DNA from 4 places in the Paenibacillus swuensis genome. Region 1 is predicted to be linked to each of the others. Evidence: riboswitches for the same ligand, from Rfam matches in the RefSeq annotation. Region 1 holds a riboswitch; each other region holds the start of a gene.
What was found. Region 1 has a riboswitch for cyclic di-AMP ahead of SY83_RS06550 (resuscitation-promoting factor). Riboswitches for the same ligand answer to the same signal wherever they lie in the genome.

Region 1 (2,201 bases):
GAAGAACTTGTCGTCTTAGCAGCCAATGCCACTACGGGAGCAGGTTTCTTTGTACCCACAGCTATTACCTTCGGAACAACATTCGCCCCAATCGTCTTACTTGTCAGGACCGTCGAAACTAATTTTCCGTCTTCATACGTTTTTTCGAAGTTTTTGTAGACTACGCCGTCTTTACCATTCTGTACAACGGCTGTCTTGCCCTTAAGTAAAGATGCGTCTGCCGTCTTCACGGTTGTGTATGGCAGAGAATACTTATGTTGGGTTGAAGCCTTACTTACTCGGACAATCTTAATCCCCATATATTTCTTAACAGGTGTGTTAAGCGGAGGCCAGATCCGGTCTTTAACGCCCAACTTTACTTTATTATCCGCCAGAGCGCTTTGAATCGTCTTACTGGTCGTATAGAGTGTTACAGTCTTTCCGTCCGCAATGAGCTTGAACGGCACCGCGGTTTGGATCACTACTTTATCCCCGCTCTTAATCGGAGCGCTGAGCGGCATAGAAATCTTATCGTAAGATCCGATCTGAATTGCTTGTTCATCCAACAGGTTGTGTAATACGGATTCCTTGGTTTTCACCACTTGCTCTTGTCCGTTGACCACTACCGATACACTCTTCGTCGCCGAAGCGTTTAACAACATTAAACCCATGAAAGCAGCGATTGTAACAAAGGTAATCAAGATTACCAAACGCAAGTTTTCATGCTTCCATCGCATTGCGAAACACATGCTGGATGATCGTTTAACATGGGTTTCGTTAGTACTGTTTCCCACTTATTTCGGTCCTCCTTCAAAGCCCCGCCGCCAACATTAAGCATTACAATTTGACGTGACTAATCAGTTTATTTTTTTGCATTTCTGCGATAAATCCGGTTGTTCTGATGACGAAAAAAGTCAGAATCACCCCCAATATATACCAAGCTATGAGCCTTATTCGAATTTTATTCAAATAAAAAGAAGCCTTAGGTAGAGGTCGTCTTCCAATGGGCTTCTGAATGCGCATAAATAGGGGATGGTAGGCACCAGGACGTTACCTCTCTCTGCACGCTTACGAGGTTAGCTGACGGATTCGGACGTGAGAGTCGCCCTAACAGATACTTACGCATGAAATATGCTGCAAGCCCCGTATTCACCCCATGGAACAACATAACCGGATGGATTTCTCCATTCCCGGGTACATTTGGTTCCCCCGCTCTCCATTACTGAAGACTCAGCGATACAAGAAATGTAAAACTTTATTTAATTAAGTTACATGTATAATACTCTGTTTGAAACGATGTTGTAAAGCATTAGTAAAAGTTGTTTTCAGTCTTATTTGGCCTAAATTAGGTTAAATACATGAAATTTATGGATACTTTCCACTTTTCTATCTCAATTATCTGCTATTTTCTTTAATTTACTTCAATTATCGTGTTATCGAGAATAATTTGCATGCGTTTTCCATGGTGATTCGGGCTATTTCATCCATACTTATTTCCTTAATCTGGGAAGCGGCTTCTGCGACTAAAGTCACATATCCGGTTTCATTTCGTTTACCCCGATGCGGGTGCGGCGTTAAATATGGAGCATCCGTCTCGATTAATAATCGGTCCAGCGGAACTCTTGCTAACACCTCTTTCGGTTGTTTGGCATTCTTGAACGTAACCGGGCCTCCGAATGATATATAGAAATTCATGTCCAGACAAGCTTGCGCGATCTCCCAGCTGCCCGAATAACAATGCATCACCCCGCCGACCTCTTCCGCCTTCTCCTCTCGAAGAATTTGTACAACATCTTGATGGGCATCCCGATTATGGATAACAATCGGTTTGTTGACTTTACGGGCAAGGCGAATCTGTTCGCGGAACACCCGTTGCTGAACGTCTTTAGGTGAGGTATCCCAATAGTAATCCAATCCAATTTCACCGATGGCCACAACTTTAGGGTGGTTACACAGTTCCTCGATCCAATCGAGATCTTCCGCTTTCATTGTAACTGCATCTTGAGGGTGCCAGCCAACAGCGGCGTAAATGAAATCATAGGATTCGGCCAATTTCATTGTTGTGGGTATGGTCTCGCGGTTAAAGCCCACATTTATTATTTTGGAAACACCATTAGCTCTCGCTCTTTCAATCACCTCTTCCCGATCCTCGTCGAAAGCTTTCGCATCCAGATGGGTATGTGTATCAAATAACATAGGTGCAAGTTCCTCTCTTTATCTGT
Region 2 (2,201 bases), 710 kb from region 1:
ATCGGAATTTTCAGATGCGAGCGGTTCTGTTGCCGCATTGCGCTGAAGCTTCCGCCGAGCCAACTCGTCATTTTGAAGCTCATCCAGCTCCGTGGCGCCCGGAGGGCAATCGAGAATGAGGATGCCCTCTTGGTCATTCCGGGACCGATAATACTTCAAGTATGCTTTCCCTTGATTAATCGCCATAATCTCCATTTTGCCGGATCGATGATTAATGGAAAGACGTACCCCTTTGCCGGAACCTACAGTCCGATACTTGGCCTCTTCCACGATCTGATACACTTCCTCCAGCGGAAGTACAAACTCGTGATTTCCCTTGACCTGCCGGTTGACGAAGAAGTCGTAAGGGGTTACTCCCGCGCCGGACAGCTTATCTAATAATTCTGCCAGTACAACGGGATCATCATTGACACCCTTAAGAATCGGAGTTTGGTTGTTGAGAATAACCCCCGCGTCATGTAGCGCCCGGAAAGCCCGGATCGCGTCCGTTGTAAGCTCCCGCGGGTGATTTACATGATTGGAGATGTAAATTCGTTGCTCCGGCGTGGAGAAATCATGAAGCGTGTACAGAAGCTCCATATCCTCCGAAATTCGCTTCGGATTGAACGACGTCATCTTCGTGCGCAGACGAATCACATGCACATGCTTCATGTCGCGCAGACGGCTAAGCAGCTGGTGCAACCGTTCCGTGGCAGGTCTGAAGCTGTCCGCGCCCGTAATAATGACGCTGTTGATTTCCGTATTCGCTGCGATATATTTCAATCCAGGTAACGTCTCTGCTCCGCAATCCTCTGTGATACTCAATAATGCCGTGGTTCGATAAATCACCATGCAGCCCGGCGCCTGTTCCAGGCTGTATCCCTTCGCATCCATCATCCCGTATTCGGACAGGATCTCGCTAGGCGTAACTAACAGCTTGCGGATCGGGTCCTTCGGGTCTTCCCACTGAATCAGATTTACATAGTAGTCGTTTAACCTGTAACTAAACTTATCTTGAATCTTTCGGAGCTGTTCCTTGTCCGGTTCGGGAATCATCGTGTAATTGTCGAAATTTGTTATCCTTTTCACCTCAGCCATAAGGCAAGCCTCCTTCTGTTCTGGATTCGATCTATGTTCACGCGTACGGGTCGTTTCAAACGCAAAAAGACCCTTAAAACAAGGGTCTCGGAGTTCAACTAAACATTAATCAGACCCATCTACTGCTGACGAGGTTAGCTGACGGACTCGGGTAAGATGGTACCCTACATTCAGGTCATGAATGATTCGCCCCACGTAATGGTTCCCCCGCTCTTCATGATCCATCGGACCAGAGATTAAGCGTATGTTTATATTAGAACGAATGGAATAGTATGTCAATCCTGCTATAGCCCTGTTTCCGATTGTAATTTGCGGTATTCGCCCGGTGTGAAACCGGTCCACTTCTTGAACGCGCTTTGAAAATAGGTGTCACTTTGGTAGCCGACCAGATCCGCGATTCGGTCCATTCGATAGTCCGTGTGGGTGAGGTATTGCTTCGCCACATCCATTCGATAACGGATCAAATATTGAATAGGGCTGATTCCGGTCTCTTCCTTAAATCGGTGGCACAGATGATGCGGGCTTAGAAAAGTCCTTCTCGCAAGGTCTTTCAGCGTCAGCGGTTCGTGATATTGCTCTTGTATGTAACGTTTCGCTGAAGCTACCGGATCTGTCGTCTGCTTATGATCTTGTGTTTGTGCTTGATGCTTGGCGTTATCGTGATGCATCCGCCGGCAGAGTGTCCCGATAAGCGTACCCATCCACTGATTCGAAATCCACTGTGCTTCAGGCATCATTCTGTTCTGTTCTTCCCATATTTGGTCAAAATAATGCCTTACCCGCCCCTCCAAACCAGCCAGAGGAATGACCGGGGACGTCTGGGTGTCAGCCAGATGATTCGGCGGCAATCCTTGCAGCTGCAAGCCGGAAAAGCCCAGATACATCATATGGAAGCCTTCTTCCCCGCGTGAAGCTTCTTCATGCCAAGCCCCTTCCGGATAACAAATGACCGTCCGGGGACCAACCGTATACTCCAGATTGTTCAATTTAAACGTAAGCCGGCCCTCCAGGATCAGAAGCAGCTCTGAATGATCCTCATGGCGATGCAACGGAAATATGAAAGGATCGCCCGGCTGCCGCTGGATGACACCTGCATAGATGACCTTGGGTTTGGAGCGCTCTTC
Region 3 (2,201 bases), 480 kb from region 1:
ATTTAACAAAAGTAAACCATGAACATCGTAGCACGGAGGTATAGAAAAAGAAAGCCCCCAGACGGGAGCTTTCGCGGTAGGTCACTGCTATATTGGTGAACTTGTTCGGTATTTGAGGGTAAAGCAACCGTACAAGCATGTAATCGAACCCCTGTCCCTATGTTTCATTAGGGATGATCCTTCGGTGTCAGACGGAATGGGTTCATTCCGGTCTGTTCGTTTGTGTAGCATCCTAGATAGTGGATTGCTGATACAAAGTTTACGCTTCTAAAACAATGAAAGCCCTGCCTCTCTTTCATCCTTGCGACTCCTCGGCCGCGCCAGTGTGAATTAGCCTGCTTTTCTATTCTGTATGAGCAATCGAAAAACACCTGTACAATTCGTGAGATTGGTTTGTAAAAGGATTGAAATGAGGGGTTATGTTACATTGTGGTTATATAATCTTGCTTTGAGGTTATATAAACTATAGAGGGTGAATATCGACCTACAATGGAGCATTATACAGGATCCCTTATCAAAAAGCAACAAAAAGACGTGCAACCTTTTTTTCAAGGCACACGTCTACAATAATGAGTGATGAAATCAGAAACAAGATATAAATCAGATTACGCTTTTGGCACCGATATAACGCGAACCCCAGTAGCTGCTTCCCATGCTGTCCACGTCTACCCCGTTGTTCGAAGCGGAGATGAACTGGTTGTTGCCGATGTATACACCTACATGGTCCACACCGGATTTTCCGAAGAATACCAGGTCGCCGGGCTCTGGATGCGCTGTGCGTTCTCCGGAGGATTTAAACATTTGAGATGAAGTTCTGGGCAGCGAAACGCCGTTCTTCTCAAATATGTAGTTAATGAATCCTGAACAATCGAAGCCGGCTGTCGTTGTGCCGCCCCATTTGTAAGGAACGCCCAGATAGCTGCGAGCGGATTTAAGGATCTTGTCCGATAAACCGCTGTTATCATATGCCGCCTTCACAGGGTGAAGCACAGGCGGATTCGTGGTGCCGTCCGCATTCACTACGGCCAAATTCACTTTCCCGAACCAATCCACATCGATTCCAAGCTCTTCCGAAACGAACCGAAGCGGTACGAATGTCTTGCCTTTGGCGGACGTTGCAGTTTCGGCCGAACCGAGCACGATATTCTTCTCACCGTTGCTTAACAGCACTTGACCGCTTTCCTTCCACTGCACATCAAACCCAAGATTTTCCGATACGGTACGTAAAGGAATTTGCACTCGGCTTCCGTAAAGGAAAGGCTTCGCATCGCTGTTGAATTTCACGAGATTGTCGTTCACCTGCACATTTACCGCAGCCTGTGATACAACGGGGAGAGCAATAGCCGAAGCCAATACTGCACATGACAAAACCATACTTCTGTACATCTTTTTCAAAAAATGTTCCTCCTATAAGCCTCCGAGGTTAGTTGTCGGGTTCGGGAATAGGTTTCCCTGTGCTCGCAATCATCGGCAAGCCTTCACCCCATAGTAAATCGTCCCCCGTACCGTTACTTTTGCTGTAACGGATTCGGCATTTTTTGTTATGATAGCATACCCCCGCAAAGGGTTACAACACGGTAACAACTCACTCTGTGACCATTTATTGAACATAGGTTACAGATTTTCCAGTCTTTAGTAATACTGCGGTTGAATGCGTGTTTGTACCTCTTTGCTTCCCCGCCGCATCGCCGCGCCGCATAAAGGGCAGGACTTCTCGGACTGGTTCGCGTCATCATACGATATAATCTTCGACCACGCCTTGCAGTTTGTGTCCGTACATAACCACGCGAGCGTCATCTCGCGTGAGGTGACCTCGCCTGCCCTTGCTGCGGCAGGCGTCGGTTTAGGTGAAGGCGCGGCGGGGCTGATCGCGCGCGCCTTCGGCAAGGAGGCCGCGGCTTCGCCGCGCGGCCTCTTGGACTGCGCAGCCGTTGCAGCGGCTGCGGCGCCCGCCGGGCGGGCGGCAGCGAAGGCGTCGCGGAGGAACCGCGACACTTCGGTCTTCTTGCCGCGATACCACGCCGGCGAGGCGATGTAGAGCTGCTCTTTCGCGCGCGTGATCGCGACATAGGCGAGGCGCCGCTCCTCTTCGAGGGCGGCCTCGCCGTCGTCCGCGTTCGCGGGCGCGGAACCGGCGGCGCGTGCGGGAGGTCGCGCCGCTTTCTTGCCGCGGTCCGAGGGGCTCCGCCCCGCCTCAGCCT
Region 4 (2,201 bases), 2.2 Mb from region 1:
ACGGCTGCTATGATTGGAGGATTCAAGCCTAGCAAAGTGCTGGCATACAGGGCGAGAGCGACAGCGACTCCCGTTTTGAATACTCTTGCCCCTAACGTCACCATTGATGATCCCCTTTCCATTATATCTATAGTATGGACTAACCCACCTATTCTACATGCAAAACAGACGGAATGCAAAAAAAGAGCGCCCCCAGGGCACTCTCCGTTTAATTAGATGTTACACATGCTTCCATAGCGTACCTTCACCGCTAACGGGACAAACCGGGAAGTAGGCACCCTTCTCGAATGATCTTGTCTCTCCTGCGGAACATATATATTCGCCGGTCTCCGTCACGCGGTCTCCCGTACGATGCTCGTGCTCACTGTGTCTCCAGGTGGTTGGCGTGTCATCCGCAGGACATGCCGGGAACGTAGCTCCCGTTGAAAATTGACTTTTCACGCCGTTCTCGCTGATATAGGTGCCCGCTTCCAGAACGTGCTCTCCGGAACGGTGCAAATGAATTGTGTTTACCATATTGAACACACCCTTTAAATGGATTTGGTCCTCGACCATCTAAAAGTATTAACCACATAAATCACAAATGAAACAATTTAGCGCTGCATCTAAAGAAAAAAGACCGCCAAGGACGGTCTTTCATGATCATATTATGAAATTATCCGATAAATTCCTGTACCCACTCACCTTGATAATAGCCTACACCGATCTTCGTGAAGCCGCTGTTTAAGATGTTCGCGCGGTGTCCCGGGCTGTTCATCCAATCCGTCATCACTTGTTGTGCGCTAGTTTGACCTGTTGCAATATTTTCGCCGGCCGTGTTGTACTGAATTCCGTAAGTTTTCATCATATCAAACGGAGATCCGTACGTCGGAGAATTATGATCGAAATAACGATTGTTTTCCATGTCAACGGCTTTGTCATAAGCCATTTTCGCCAATGGCGCGTCTGAAACTAAAGGACTTAAACCCGCTTTAGCACGCTCTTGGTTCACAAGCGTAACGACTTGCTGTTCCAAAGACCCTTTGTTGGCAGACGGTTGTTGAATGTTCGTGTTCGGTTGTGTAACAGATTGTCCTGTTTGCGGTATGTTAAGCTTCATCCCCGGCCAAATAATGTCCGGATTCGTCACTTGCGGATTCGCTTGAATTAACGCGGTTAAGCTGACACCGTTCCGTTTAGCGATCAGATACATTGTATCTTGTGTTGCCACCGTATAATTCGCGTTTGCAGCCATCGCTGCGCCTGCTCCCAAAATTGGAGTTAAAGCAATAATACCTGTTAAAGCCAGTTTCTTAAAGTCCATAGACTTCATAAAATCCTTCTCCCTTCGAATTGGCCTGCGAGGTTAGCTGTCGGGTTAGGACGAAAAGAGAATGCCCCGCCGCGGAAAGATCGGCTTCACCCCAAATCCAAATACATGGGTTCCCCGTGCTTCATTAAGAGCTTCGGCCTTTATGTTGTGTTCTCGGACAAGAAACAGCTTAACATGACTTCGGAAGCGTTTCATTGGTTAAATAATGGTAATGCGAACAGGTACAAACACCCATCCGCTATAGCCCGCATATCGTATACCATGACTGACTACCGGTAAAGGAGTTATGCACAATGGTAAATTACGATTCTGAATTCTCGCAAGAACGCGGAATAGTTCCGACGCAAGAAACTCAATTCGGCACAACCGGCATCGGCGGCGGCATTATTGGCGGAGGTATATATATACCTGGCTTAGGCTGGTTTCCGGGAGGCGGCGGATTCCCAGGTCCAGGGCCAGGTCCGGGTCCAGGGCCTTTCCCTCCACCGCCGTTTCCGGGTCCGGGTCCAGGACCCGGTCCGTTTCCTCCACCGCCGTTCCCGGGGCAGAACCCCTTTGTAACTGTCGTCATCGACGGCGGTCAGGCCTATCCTTATATTCGGAATAGTTACCGCATTCGGTATTATCCCGGGTTGACTTTGTACCAAGCCCTGCAAAATACCGGCCAGGTACAATTCGGCGTAGGCGGCCGCATCCGGTCCGTATCCGGGGTCCCTATCGGAAGCAGCGTTGCTTATGAACTGCGCGTGAACGGCAGACTCATCTCCGGCAACTCCTTGTTCGTACAGTTGAACCCCAATGATCATGTATCTTTACGTTTAATTCTTGTAGGCGTACCTTATTAAGTCTCACACTGAAATAAAGCTCCCTGTCCCGAACAATCGGGACA

Region 2: it holds a riboswitch for cyclic di-AMP, as region 1 does, so the genes downstream of both, SY83_RS03435 (hypothetical protein) here and SY83_RS06550 (resuscitation-promoting factor) in region 1, are expected to answer to the same signal.
Region 3: it holds a riboswitch for cyclic di-AMP, as region 1 does, so the genes downstream of both, SY83_RS08740 (C40 family peptidase) here and SY83_RS06550 (resuscitation-promoting factor) in region 1, are expected to answer to the same signal.
Region 4: it holds a riboswitch for cyclic di-AMP, as region 1 does, so the genes downstream of both, SY83_RS19670 (CAP domain-containing protein) here and SY83_RS06550 (resuscitation-promoting factor) in region 1, are expected to answer to the same signal.

The regions. Positions count from the first base shown of each region.
Region 1 is NZ_CP011388.1:1,517,094-1,519,294, forward strand. Features, by position in the region: gene SY83_RS06550 (resuscitation-promoting factor) at 1-773, opposite strand, end outside; cyclic di-AMP (ydaO/yuaA leader) riboswitch at 1,029-1,225, opposite strand; gene SY83_RS06555 (TatD family hydrolase) at 1,405-2,175, opposite strand.
Region 2 is NZ_CP011388.1:803,829-806,029, forward strand. Features, by position in the region: gene SY83_RS03435 (hypothetical protein) at 1-1,077, opposite strand, end outside; cyclic di-AMP (ydaO/yuaA leader) riboswitch at 1,186-1,330, opposite strand; gene SY83_RS03440 (helix-turn-helix transcriptional regulator) at 1,362-2,201, opposite strand, start outside.
Region 3 is NZ_CP011388.1:1,996,461-1,998,661, forward strand. Features, by position in the region: gene SY83_RS08740 (C40 family peptidase) at 601-1,353, opposite strand; cyclic di-AMP (ydaO/yuaA leader) riboswitch at 1,398-1,544, opposite strand; gene SY83_RS08745 (UvrD-helicase domain-containing protein) at 1,633-2,201, opposite strand, start outside.
Region 4 is NZ_CP011388.1:4,358,825-4,361,025, forward strand. Features, by position in the region: gene SY83_RS19660 (FUSC family protein) at 1-101, opposite strand, end outside; gene SY83_RS19665 (hypothetical protein) at 220-516, opposite strand; gene SY83_RS19670 (CAP domain-containing protein) at 656-1,303, opposite strand; cyclic di-AMP (ydaO/yuaA leader) riboswitch at 1,320-1,461, opposite strand; gene SY83_RS23390 (hypothetical protein) at 1,606-2,157, shown strand.